Linked DNA regions of Polyangium mundeleinium. The protein of the gene in region 2 binds, or shares a complex with, the protein of the main gene of each other region. Links are inferred from orthologs where the notes say so. Each region holds a gene or a part of one and is shown on either strand. Other genes may lie near its edges. The genes, in order: tsaB and tsaD.

Region 1 (6,118 bases), 6.4 Mb from region 2 along the record:
TCGCCCACTTCGAGTTCGCCCGCGGCCGCGCCGCGCGGATCGAGCCCCTCGATGCGCGCCCCGCCGCCGAGCGCGTCGCCCACCGACACGCCGATGGTCTTGCGCGGGCCGACGTCCTCCAGCTTCTGCGCCGGTTTCTCCTCGGACACAGGCTTCGCCAGCACCACGCGCTTGACCCGCTCGTCCTTGCCGTGCCGGATCAAGAGCCGCATCGAATCGCCGGGCTTTCTGTGCCCGAGGAGCCGCGCGAGCTCCGCCGCCTGATCGATCGGCTCGTCGTCAGCCGACAAGATCACGTCGCCCGGCTCGATCCCCACCTTCGACGCCGGCCCGTCCGCCTCGACGTCCGTCACGAGCGCGCCCGTCGGCCCCGGCAGCGCGAGCGCCCGCGCGAGCTCGTGCGAGATCGCCTGGAACGCGACCCCAAGCACGCCGCGCGAGACGTGCCCCGCGTCGCGCAGCTCCGGGATCACGGCGCGGACGTCGTCGATCGGGATCGCAAAACCGATGCCCTGCCCGCGCGCATGGATGACCGTGCTCACGCCGACGACGCGGCCGCGCCCATCGAAGACCGGGCCGCCGCTCGAACCAGGGTTGATGCTCGCGTCGGTCTGGATGAGGTGGTCGAACGGCCCGAGCCCGAGGACGCGCTCCTTCGCGCTCACGATGCCCAAGGTGACCGTGTGCCGCAGGCCGAACGGGCTTCCGATGGCCACGAGGTAGTCGCCCACGCGGAGCGCCTCGCTCGTCCCGAACTGCGCAACCGCAAGGCCCGTCGCGCCGCGCAGCGCGAGCAGCGCCACGTCGAGCTTCTCATCCTCACCGAGCACCGAAGCTTCGAGCTCGCGCCCGTCAGAGAGCTGCACGCGCACGCGCTCGGCGCCGTGCACCACGTGGGCGTTCGTCACGACGAGCCCGTCGGTGCTCACGATGAAGCCCGATCCCACCGCCCGCTCGATCGCACGTGACGTCCCGCCCGCGCGCACGCGCTGCGGATCCCCCCGCTCCTCGGCCCCACGTGTGGCCGCGATGCTCACCACGGTCGGCCGCACATGCTCGACGAGCGCCGAGATGTCGAGCGCGACGCCCGCCTCTCCCGGCGGAGCCGGGGGCAACGCCGCCGCCGCCATGGGCGTGATGGCGCGGTCGTTCATGGTCGCATCAGCGCGGTTGCTGCAAGCCGGGACCCCGTGAGCCAGGGCCAGGCCAAGCGTGAAGGCCAGCGCGGAGGACGTCATGGACGGCACGTAAAGCCGTCCCCTTGGGTCGCAAGCGAGCCTCTGCCCATGGGTCTCCTCGCAGGTCGTCGCGCCGGGGCGCTGCCCCGGGCCCCGCGGGGGCTGTTCGCCCCTCGACCCGAACCAGGCACGGCCTGGCCCGTTGGAAGAACTGCGCAACGCGCAGTTCTTCCAACGGGCCGGTGGCAAGACCATGGAGGTGGGTTCCAAGCTGGCGACGGGCACGTTGCCGGTTGAAACGTCAGCGCTGCGGTCTTGGTGGGCAGGGTCGTTGCCGGTCTTGACCCTGGCTGTTCGATGAACTGCGCATCGCGCAGTTCATCGACCCCGAGTCCAGCGCTTGCGCTGGTCCGGGTCCAGGGGTGGACAACCCCTGGTCGGGGCCCGGGGTGAAACCCCGGCTCCGCGCCTCCGCGCGGCGGAGACGGTGCGGTCAGAGCTCGACGCGTAGGAACTGGACGGTGATCTCGACGTGACGCCCGCTCGTTTGCGTGAAGGAGGCCACGCCGCGCTTGCCTTCCCAGCGGTGGGCGAGGCCGAAGGCGCCGGCGCCGCTCGGATCTTCTGGTGCTTCTGTGTCGCTGAGCTCGACGGAGAGCCGGAGGATCTGCTTGCCTGCGGTGACGGCTCCGCCTTGCAGCGCGAAGGTCCCGCCGCGGAGGAGGGCCATGGTGTTCTTGGCGGCCTTGAGCAGGTGCGCGGGCGGGTTGGGCGCGAGCGGCTCGACGCCGGTGATCTTGCCCTCCTCGCTGATGATCATGGCCACCTCGACCGACCCGCCGCTGCCGACGGGCAGCTTCCCCCATGCCGCGTCCGAGCCGCTGGCCATCGGCAGGGCGCGTGTGAAGGCTCGCCCCAGGTCGCGGACCGACGACGCCCCCTCTGCGCCGAACGAGCCCCCGCCTCCCGGAGACGATCCCCCCGGGGGATTTTTGTCTTCGGAGCTGGGGGATGTGTTTTCGGATACGGGGGGCGTCGTTTTGGTGCGGGGGGATGTGTTTTGGGATACGGGGGATCGCTTGCCGGAGCTGGGGGATCGCTCGTCGGAGCTGGGGGATCGTTCGTCGGAGGGGGGGACTGGCTCTTCGGAGGGGGGGACTCGCTCCTCCGGATCCTTTTTCGGCTCCTTCGGCTCCTTCGGCTTGGGCGGATCGGCCTTCGGCTTGGGCGGATCGGCCTTCGGCTTCGGCGGGTCGACCTTGGGTGGGGCCGGCGGCGGCGGCTCGACGGGCTCGCTCGGGGCGGCTGCGGGCGGCTCGCTCGGGGCGGCGGGTGCGGGTGCGGGCGGCGGCGGTTCGACGGGTGCGCCGCCCACCTCGCTGCCTGTCACGTCCACCTCGTGCAGCTCGCCGCCGATCGGCGCGGCCGTCGTCCCGGCCCAGGTATCAGCCGGGGGAGCCAGCTCCTCGGGGGCGCCCTCCTTCCGCAGCCCGGCGGCGGCGATCAGCGACGCGTGCGCCAGGATCGACACGATGACCGCCCCCTGCATCACCCACGTCGTGCTGGATCCGTCGCGTGCCATCCCGGTTGTCCTCGCGCCTTCGCGCTCGTAGTGTCCGTCGGGCAGGACAACGCCCGCGCGCCCACGTTCCCCGGTTCCGGTTCTTGGTTCTCGCTTGGGGGCTCTGCTTGGACAAGCCGAGCTAGGCCCCCAAACCCCCTCCAGGTTACCATGAGGCTCCTCGCCATCTCCACCTCCACGCCTCGCGGCAGCGCGGCCGTCTTCGACGGTGACAAGCTCCTCGGCGCGTCCGTCTACACGGACCTCGCAGGCCACGCCGAGCGCATCTTCCTCGCCGCCGCCGAGGCCCTCGCCGCGGCCGGCGTCTCCGCGGCGTCGATCGAGGCCTTCGCCTGTGACATCGGCCCTGGCTCGTTCACGGGCGTCCGGGTCGGCGTCGCCGCGGCGAAGGGCATGGCCATCGGCCAGGGCGCGCCGCTCGCCGGCGTCGGTTCGCTCGAAGCCATGGCCGCGGACGCCTTCGCGAGCGGCCGGGCCGGGCCTCACGACGTTGTCGTCGCCGCCCTCGACGCGAAGAAGCAGGAGCTCTTCCTCGCCGCCTTCGACGCGCACGGCGCCGTCTGCTGGGCCCCGCGCCACGTGCCCCGCGCCGACGTGGCCGCGCTCGTGCTTGCCGGCCCGGGTGCTTCCCTTCCGCCGGGCGGGCTCCTCCGTGTTGTCGGCGAGGTCGCGGCCGAGGATCCGGGGCTCGAAGCCTTCGTCCTCCGATCCCCCGGGACCGACCTGCCCGACGCTGCGGCCGTGGGGCGCGTCGCGCTCGGCCGGCTCGTGGCCGGCGGTGACTTCGACGCCGAGCATGTCGAGCCGCTTTACGTCCGTCCGCCCGACGCGAAGCCGATGGCATCGGGCGGGCCCAGCTAGGTAGACTCGCCACCGGATGGACCTACTCGACGAAGATCCCGAGGCCGCCGAGGCGGCGCGTGTGCTCATCGCGCGCTTCGGCAAGAGCTTCCAGCCCGGCGAGGTGATCTACCGGGAGGGCGAGCCCGGCACGGAGGCGTATCTGCTCGAGGAGGGCCGCGTGCGCCTCATCAAGAAGGTGCGCGGCGCCGAGCGCAGCTTGATGGTGCTCAAGCCTGGCGACCTCTTCGGCGAGTCGGCCCTGCTGCCTGGCGCCGAGCGCTCCTCCACCGCGGTCGCGCTCTCGTCCGGCCTCGCGCTCGCGATCGACCAGGCGACGCTGCAGAACTTGCTCGAGCACAACGCGGGCATCGCCTCGCGCATAGTCAAGCAGCTCGTGCGACGGCTGCGGGATGCCGAGGATCAGATCGAGCTCATCATGCTCACGGACGTGCAGTCGAAGATCGTCAGCGCGCTCCTCAAGCTCGCGCAGCAGACGCGCGAGCCGGGGGGCAACAACGCGCTCTTCTCGGTCTCGCCGATGGAGCTCGCGACGCGCGTGGGCCTCGACGTCGACACCGTGAAGCGCAGCGTGCAGAAGCTCCGGGAGGGCCAGTACATCCGCGTCGCCGACGAGCGACTCGAGGTCCCGGACATCGAGGGCCTGCGAAAGCTCTACGGCCTGCTCGGTCAGAAGGACGAAGTCGCGAACGAGGCGTGATTTTGCGCTCGTCCGTCCGAATGTTTCGCCTCAAAGCAACGCGAAATCTTCCCGCATAACACGCCTTGTGTCCCCCACGCCACCCTTTCCAGGTGTAGGTGTGTTTCTTTGTTCCGGTGCGTGGGGGCGGGCGTCTTTTGCGGGTTGACGCTTCTTCCAGCCTGGGTTACCCAAGTTTTCCCGGGCGACTGGCCCGGATTTGGGCCTCGGGCAGAGCCCAGGGGCGGATCGGGAGAGTCCTTCTTCGACGAAACAAGGGCATCTCGATCAGTAAGGACGCATGATCCAGGGGCAAACGGGCAAGAAAACGGGCGTTTGGTCGCGCAGGATGCGTGGCCCTGCGGCGCTCGCTTGCTCGGTCTTGTTCCCTGTGCTGCTCACGTTCGCGCCGGCGTGCAGCGGCGCGCAGGAGCGTGTGGACGGCGTCGACGCGAAGGCGCGTGCCGAGTACGACCTCGGGCGGGAGGCGTTCGAGGGAGGACGGCTGCGCGAGGCGCTCGGCCATGCGCAGGCCTCGCTCCGGATCGACGAGACGAACCCCGACGCGCACTACCTCTCCACCGTCATTCTTTTGGCATTCTGTGCGTCGGACGAGACGTCGACGGATTGCCGTTTCGAGGCGGCGGAGCGCCACGCGCGCGCCGCGCTCGAGTCTGCGCCCGAGATGCGCGACGCGAAGAACGCGCTCGGCGTCATTCTCGTGCATCGGAAAAAGTACGACGAAGCTGTGGCCGTCCTCAAGCCGCTGGCCGAGGACATTCTTTATGCTTCCCCCGAGCAGGCGTGGGGAAATCTTGGCTGGGCATATCTTTCGCGTGGGAGCCTCGACGAGGCGATCGACGCGCTTCGGCGGTCTCTCGCGGCGCAGCCGCTGTTTTGTGTAGGGAACTACCGGCTCGGGCTGGCGTACGAGAAAAAAGGCGAGCTTGCGCTTGCGCGAGAGGCCTTTACGAAAGCGCTCGAGACAGATAAACCTCAGTGTCGGAACCTCCAGGAGGGGTTCGCCGCCCGCGCTCGCGTGGCGGGGAAACTCGGGCAGCAAGATCTCGCCCGGGAAGATCTCGAACGATGCCGCGATGTGGCCCCGGCGACAGTGGCCGGGAAGCGTTGCGCTGCGGAACTCGGATCGTTGCAATGAGTCTTTGCGCGGCTTGTTTGAAACGTGCAAAAGGGAGTCAATCGAATCGATTGAATGAACGGGTGAAGTAGGGATGGAGTCGATCGGCCGCTACCTGAGACATGCCCGTGAGACGAGGGCAATGAGCGTGGAGGAAGTCTCCCGCGCCACCCGCATTCCCGTCCCCTCGATCGAGCGAATCGAGGCGGATCATTTCGATGATTTGCCAGGTGAAGTGTTCGTCCGGGGGTTCCTGCGCGCCTACGCGCGGGCCGTCTCCCTCCCCGTGGAAGAGGTGCTCGCGCGTTATACCGCGAGCCGCCGCGTCGCCGTGGTCACTCCACTTCCCATTGCCTCCCCCGCTGGAGGTTCGCAGGGCAAACGCTTCGGCGTGGCGATGGCCTTCGTCCTCCTGCTGATCCTGTTCACGCTGGCCCTGAGCATCGTCATGCGGCCGCGCGGGCACGATATGCCCCCTGAATTGTCGCAGGTGGGGGACTCGCAGGGCGTATCCTCGAGCCCTATGCTCGGGGCGTGACCGAGCCAAGCGGGCGTCGCCGGGGCCGGAGCGCCCTCCTCAAAAAGATTCTGCGCACCGAAGCGCTGCTCGTCCGGCGGGTCCCCGTGGGCGAGGCCGATCTCATCGTCACGCTTTTCACGGAGGCGCGGGGAATCGTTTC
Region 2 (6,137 bases):
GCTTCGTTCAAATCGGGCGAGCTCAGCCTGCTGAAGACGGCGACGGGGCTCTTGCCCGAGCTCGCGTTCGGGAACATGCCGAGCGACGTGGACGCGTACTGGAGCTCCGGGATCCCGCGGACGTTTTATTACAAGCTCGCCGACGACGCGCGGGGCGGGGTGAAGCACGACGACTATCGAACGCTCTTGCCTTCGCTCGGCGAGCTGCCGGCGGTGTGTCCGTGAAGAGCCCGCGCAAGGCGTACGAGGACGCGAAGGTGCACCTGCACGTGCTCGGCGAGGAGCACGAGATCGAATGCAAGGTGCGGGTCGGGCGCACGCAGGTGCCCGAGCTCTTGCCGCTCGCGCGGTCGCTCTCGGCGTCGATCCTGGCCATCTCGACGGCGCACGTACGGGCGCAGGGCAAGGAGATCTCCTGCCAGAAGGGCTGCACCCATTGCTGCCGCCAGCTCGTGCCGGCCTCGCCCATCGAAGCGCGGCGGCTCGGTGAGGTCGTGGCCGTGATGCCGGAGCCGCGCCGCGCGGAGGTGCGCGAGCGGTTCGTCCGGGCGATCGCGCGGCTCGAACAGGTGGGGCTCGTGGATCCGCGGGCGCCGAAGGGGCGGTCCTCGCTGGTTTCGAAGGAGACGACGTCCTCGGCGGCGTGGGACGACGTGAGCCGGCGGTATTACGAGCTCCGGATCGATTGCCCGTTCCTCGAAGGCGACCTGTGCAGCATTTACGAGGAGCGGCCGATCGCGTGCCGCGAATACAACGCGGTGACGGATCCGGCGTTGTGCGAGGCGCTCGACCCGGGGATCGAGATTGCGCCGCGGCCGTCGCCGATGGGCGACGTGCTGACGAAGGTGACGGGGGAGCTCACGGGCAAACGGCAGGCGGGCATCCCGCTGCCGCTCGCGCTCGAATGGGCGCGTGTGCACGGAAAGACGGTCGAACGCGAGCGGGACGGCGAGGCGATGTTCTGGGCGCTGCTCCGCGTGATGGAAGAGGACGGCGCCTGAGGGGCGCTCATTTCTCGACGACGCGATAGACGAATTTTTGCGTGGCCCCGCGCCGCTCGATCGTCATCTCGACCTTCTTCGCGCCCTTGAGCTTCGCATAAGCTTCGAGCGCGAGGTCGGGGCCCGTGAGCGCGTATCCCCCGAGGTCGAGCACGAGATCGCCATTCTGGAGCCCGAGCGTCGCGAGCACACTGCTCGGGCGCATGCCAAAGAGCTTCACGCCTACGATCTTTCCGTCCTTCTGCGCCGGAACGAAACGGGCCGATCGAACCAGCCCGGTCTGATCGTCCCTCAGGAGATCGGCCGACGCTTGCGTGAGCTCGTACTCGGTCTCGGAAATCTTTCGCACGCCCGCCGCGAATTTCTCCGCGGACGCCTCCGACGGCGGATGGGCACTCTCGGACGGCGCGGCCTGCGCGCCCACGCTCCCTGCGCAGGTCGCGGGCAGGGGTTTGTCGGGGATGCGGCGCACGACGAGCCCGCCGGCCTCGCTTTCGATGAGCGAGAGCCCGGCCGGATCGAGGGCCTCGCGGAGGAGGCGGATCGCATTCGGAAGGGGCACGGGGCCGCCGGTGAAGAGCGTGATCCGCGCGCAATGGGCGACGGCCTGGGCGTCGGCGTCGATGGCGATGGGTTTGCCAGCGGCGGACGCGAGCTTCTCGGCGACGGCGTCGACCGGCTCGTTGCGAAGCTCGAGGGAGACAGAGCCGGCAGCGGTGTCCGCGGCGGCTTCGTCTCCCGCGACCGGCTGGGAAGGGCCAGGGTCGGATTTGTGGCAGGCGGCGAGGAGGAGCGCCGCGATCAGGGAGAGGGGGAGGGCGGAGCGAAGGCGGGAAGGCGTGGGCACGGCAGAGCAATGTGCATGGGCCCGCGGCGGGGAGCAATGGGCGTCACCGGCATCACGGGCCGACGGCTCATTGCGGGCGACGTTTCTCTTCGAGGGTCGCTTTCAGCACGAGGAGCATGGCGCGGTCCTTCGGGCGCGTGAGCTTCTCTTTGATCTGGATGAGGCGTTCGAGAGAAAGGACGCGGATCGGCGCGCCGGCGACTTCCAGCCACAAAGCATCCTGCAGGAGGTCCTCGTAGGAGGTGTCCTCCTCGATGGTCCCGAGGACGTCGAGCACGCCGTGGCGCGTCGAAAGGAGCTTGTGCCCGGTGGAGCGAAGGTGGGACTCGTTGGGGACGAGCTTTCGAGGATCCGTGCGAAAGACGGCGTCGAGGTCTCGCAACGCGGCGAGCAGACGCGCCACGTTGTCCTCCGCGCGAGAATAAACGATGTCGATGTCGAACGTGTGCACGGGCGCGCCTTGCATCACGGCGGCCATGCCTCCGACGACGACGAAATCCACCCGATGGTGGAGGAGCGTGCGGAGGATGTCAGCCAGCGCCATCGGGCAGCGGGCGGACGCTCTCGACGAGGTCGATCGAGTCCTGCGCCACCGCGAGGCGCTCGGTCGGCGACAGGCTGAGCATCCAGCGGATGAGCGAGCGGTCGATCCCGTCGGCGTCGTAGGGATCCTGATCCGCTCCTACGAGGTGTTGCGGTGTCTCGAACACGAGGTCGAGGGTATCACGGGCGCGGGGCACAGGGGAGGCCCCTCACCGCAGCCCCGCCCCCTTCCGCGTGACGCGCGGCAGCGCCGTCTTGGTCGACGGCTCCAGCGCGAGGTCGTCCGTCTCCCCGGCCGCGAGCCGCAGCGCGCCCGCGTACGCGATCATCGCCGCATTGTCCGTGCAGCTCGCGAACGACGGCACGAAGAGCGCGATCTTCTGCCGCGCGCACGCTTCCGCCATCCGCGCGCGGAGCCCCCGGTTCGCCGCGACGCCGCCCGCGAGCACGATCCGCGGCACGCCCTCCACCTTCGCCGCGCGCACGGCCTTGTCCACGAGCGTCCCCACGACCGACGCCTGGAACGCCGCGCAGAGGTCGGCCAGCTCTTGCCCCTCGGGCGCCTTGCCCAGCGTCGCCACGTGGCGCATCACCGCCGACTTCACCCCCGAGAAGCTGAACTCCAGGCTCTCGCGATGCGCCAAAGGCCGCGGCACCACGTCCTTCGCCCGGGACGCATCCCCCGTGGCCGCCAGCCGATCCACCACCGGGCCACCCGGATACCCGAGCCCGAGCAGCTTCGCCGTCTTGTCGAACGCCTCGCCCGCAGCGTCGTCGCGCGTCGCCCCGAGCTCGCGGATCGCCGAAAGCCGCGGCGCGTCCACGCGGTAGAGCGCCGTGTGCCCGCCCGAGGCCAGGAGCGCGATGAACGGGTACGACGGCACCGGCGCCTCCGCTTCGGCCTCGCCCCGCCGCAAAAACACCGCGAGCAGGTGCCCGACGAGGTGATCCACCCCGACGATCGGCTTGCCCGTCGTGAACGACAGTCCCTTCGCCGCCGAGAGACCCACGAGCAGCGCGCCGAGCAGGCCCGGCCGCGACGTGACCGCGATCCCGTCGACGTCGCCCGGCTTCATCTCGGCCCGCGCGAGCGCCTCGCGGATCACCGGCACGATGGCGCGCGCGTGGTCGCGCGAGGCGATCTCCGGCACCACGCCGCCGTAGGGCGCGTGCGCCTCGACCTGGCTGCGTACGACGTCCGAGAGCACCACGCCCTCCTCCGTCACCACGGCGGCGGCCGTCTCGTCGCACGACGTCTCGATCCCTAGAACCCGCATTGGCCCTCCCGGCGCACCAGCGAAAACATCCCGAAGATGGGCCGCCGTCCCTCGTCCGCCTCCGCATCCTCCGAGCCCGCGCGCACGAGGCGCACCTCCACGCCCCCGTCCGAGCGCAAGGACAGGAACGCGAGCATCCCCTCGGCCAGGGGCTCGCTCGGCGAGACCGCGAAGAGCGTGTTGCGCACCCGGCCCTCGCCCATCTCGAACTGCGAGAGCGGATCGTGCGCGAGCGGCCGGATCGGGCGCAGCTCGGCGCCGTCGAGGAGCCGCCGCTCGGGCCTCGTCTCGGTCGCCGCCTCGAAGGTCCAGAGCCTCCCCGGCGCGTCGTCGCCGTCGAGCCGCGTCGCGTCGAGCGTCAGGCGCATCTGCACGCGAGGGCTGAGCCCCTCGCGGAACGGGCTGCCGAGCGTGATGGCGCCGCAGTACGCATGCTGCGCGTCCGTGGAGAAACGAGCGACGTCGTTGCATCCTGCGAGGACCGCCCCAGCGACGAGGATTTGCGCGAAAAGGGGCCCACGTCGTGCCCGTTTTCCGATCTTCCTCGGTCGGCCCGTGTGCATCGGCGCGGATTGTGCCCTCGCCCCCCCTCTCCCGCCACCCCTCTCCGCGCGCCCTTGGTAGACTGCCCACCCTTCGATGGAAACCCAAGCCCAAGGCCCCAGGATCGATCCGCGGGAGTTTTTCGAAAAGGCCCCGGCCTTGTTCTGTGTCCTCGACTCCGACAACCGGATCTACCAGCCGAACGGGGCCTGGGAGCGCGTCACGGGCTTCTCGCTCGAAGCCCTCGAAGGCATGCGGCTCGAAGACCGTTTGCACCCCGAGGACCGGGATCCGACCCGGCGCACCTCGCGCATCTCCGTCGAGGCCCAGGGCGCGATCGTGCAGGAGACGCGCTTCCGTTGCGCGGACGACACGTACAAGTGGCTCGAATGGACCATGCGCGTGGTCTTCGAGCGGGGGCTCGTGTTCTGCTGCGCGCGCTCCATCGAGCAGCCGCGGCGCGCCACCGTCACCGCCGCGCGGCGCCTGGAGGCCTACCTGCGCAGGGCGCCCGTCGCGATGATCGAGACCGAGGTCGGCCGCGGGGTCGTCGAGTGGAGCTCGGGCGCCGAGCGCATCTTCGGCTACACCCGGAACGAGGTGCTCGGCCTCCGGCTCGTGGACCTCATCGTGGCCGAGCCGCAGCGCGAGACCGTCCTCGATGCGGGGTTCGCGGTCCGCGAAGGCCGGGTCCCCTCGGGGCGCGTTGGCGCGATCGAGAACATCACGAAGGACGGCCGTACGGTCGTGTGCGAATGGCACAACGCGCCGCTCGCCGACGAGGAGGGGCGTGTGCGTGGGGTCCTCAGCATCGCCCTCGACCGGACCGAGATCGAGCACGAGCGCGCGCGGGCCGAGGAGAGCCTCGCGCGGTTCGAGCTGCTCATGCGAGGCTCGAAGAATGGCCTTTGGGATTACGTGCCGCAGGATTCGAAGAACCCGGGTGATCCCACGCAGCCGATCTACGTGTCCGACGGGCTCACGCGGCTGCTCGGCATCACGGCGGAGGCGGCCCCGAAGACGCTCCGCGAGTGGACGGCGTTCGTCCACCCGGAGGACCGCGAACGCGCGAGGCTGTTCTTCGCCGAGCACCTCGCGTCGCGCAAGGAAGAGACCTCCTTCGAAAGCCGGCTCCTCCGCGGGGACGGCTCGTATCTGTGGGTGGCCAGCACCTTTCAATCGCTCTGGAACGAGAGCGGGGAGCTCGTGCGGCTCGCCGCCGCGATCGTGGACATCACCGAGCGCAAGGGCACCGAGGCGGAGCTACGTGACAAACTCGCGGTCATCGAGCGGCAGGCCGCGTCGATCCGGGAGCTCTCGACCCCGATCCTGGAGGTGCAGGAGGGCGTTTTGTGTTTGCCCGTGATCGGCGTCGTCGACAGCGGTCGCGCCGCCGAGATGATGGATGCCGCGCTCGGGAGCGTGGTCGATCTGCAGGCGCGGTTCTTGATCGTCGACCTCACGGGCGTGCCGGTGCTCGACACGGGGACGGCCGATCGCCTGCTCGCGATCGCCCGCGCCGCGAGCCTCGTCGGCGCGAAGACCGTGATCACCGGCCTCCGGCCCGCCGTCGCGCAGACCGTCGTGACCCTCGGGGTCGGGATGGGCGACGTGAAGACGTTACGAAACCTGAAGGACGGCCTGCGGTACTGCCTGCGCGAGGCGCGCCGGTAGTCATCCCTCCACGGGCGCCTGCTCCACGGGGCGTGGCTCCCCGCGGCGCTGCAGCGCGAGCAGGAGGCCGAGCAGGCTGAAGCCCGCGCACAAGAGGCCGTACATCACGACCTGGTTGCGATCGATGAGCCAGCCGGCCGCCGCCGGCCCCACGATCTGCGCGAGGCTGCCGAGCGACTGGCTCACGCCGAGCACCGTGCCTTGCTCCTCCTTGGCGACGCTCCGCGTGATGAGCGTCGTCACGCTCGGACG

The links.
Region 1: the proteins of tsaD (region 2) and tsaB are in contact, whole or in part, in a solved structure (PDB 4WQ4), measured with the Escherichia coli proteins. The link is inferred for Polyangium mundeleinium from one-to-one orthologs.

The regions. Positions count from the first base shown.
Region 1 is NZ_JAQNDO010000001.1:2,314,993-2,321,110, forward strand. What follows is about bases 1,881-4,765. They hold tsaB (tRNA (adenosine(37)-N6)-threonylcarbamoyltransferase complex dimerization subunit type 1 TsaB), read left to right. Parts: upstream 1,881-2,910; coding sequence 2,911-3,621; downstream 3,622-4,765. Other genes in these bases: POL67_RS09350 (hypothetical protein), read right to left, coding at 1,881-2,760; POL67_RS09360 (Crp/Fnr family transcriptional regulator), read left to right, coding at 3,638-4,321; POL67_RS09365 (tetratricopeptide repeat protein), read left to right, coding at 4,602-4,765. Also shown: POL67_RS09345 (trypsin-like peptidase domain-containing protein), read right to left, coding at 1-1,154; more of POL67_RS09350, read right to left, coding at 1,672-1,880; more of POL67_RS09365, read left to right, coding at 4,766-5,459; POL67_RS09370 (helix-turn-helix domain-containing protein), read left to right, coding at 5,533-5,976; DNA repair protein RecO, read left to right, coding at 5,973-6,118. UniProt on the Escherichia coli protein: Required for the formation of a threonylcarbamoyl group on adenosine at position 37 (t(6)A37) in tRNAs that read codons beginning with adenine.
Region 2 is NZ_JAQNDO010000001.1:8,736,408-8,742,544, reverse strand. The notes cover bases 1,635-4,538. They hold tsaD (tRNA (adenosine(37)-N6)-threonylcarbamoyltransferase complex transferase subunit TsaD), read right to left. Parts: upstream 3,669-4,538; coding sequence 2,601-3,668; downstream 1,635-2,600. Other genes in these bases: POL67_RS34560 (PAS domain S-box protein), read left to right, coding at 4,308-4,538; POL67_RS34565 (hypothetical protein), read right to left, coding at 3,656-4,231; POL67_RS34575 (hypothetical protein), read right to left, coding at 2,379-2,588; POL67_RS34580 (nucleotidyltransferase domain-containing protein), read right to left, coding at 1,916-2,392; POL67_RS34585 (hypothetical protein), read right to left, coding at 1,635-1,848. Also shown: POL67_RS53815 (LNS2 domain-containing protein), read left to right, coding at 1-225; POL67_RS34590 (YkgJ family cysteine cluster protein), read left to right, coding at 222-1,001; more of POL67_RS34585, read right to left, coding at 1,009-1,634; more of POL67_RS34560, read left to right, coding at 4,539-5,885; POL67_RS34555 (MFS transporter), read right to left, coding at 5,886-6,137.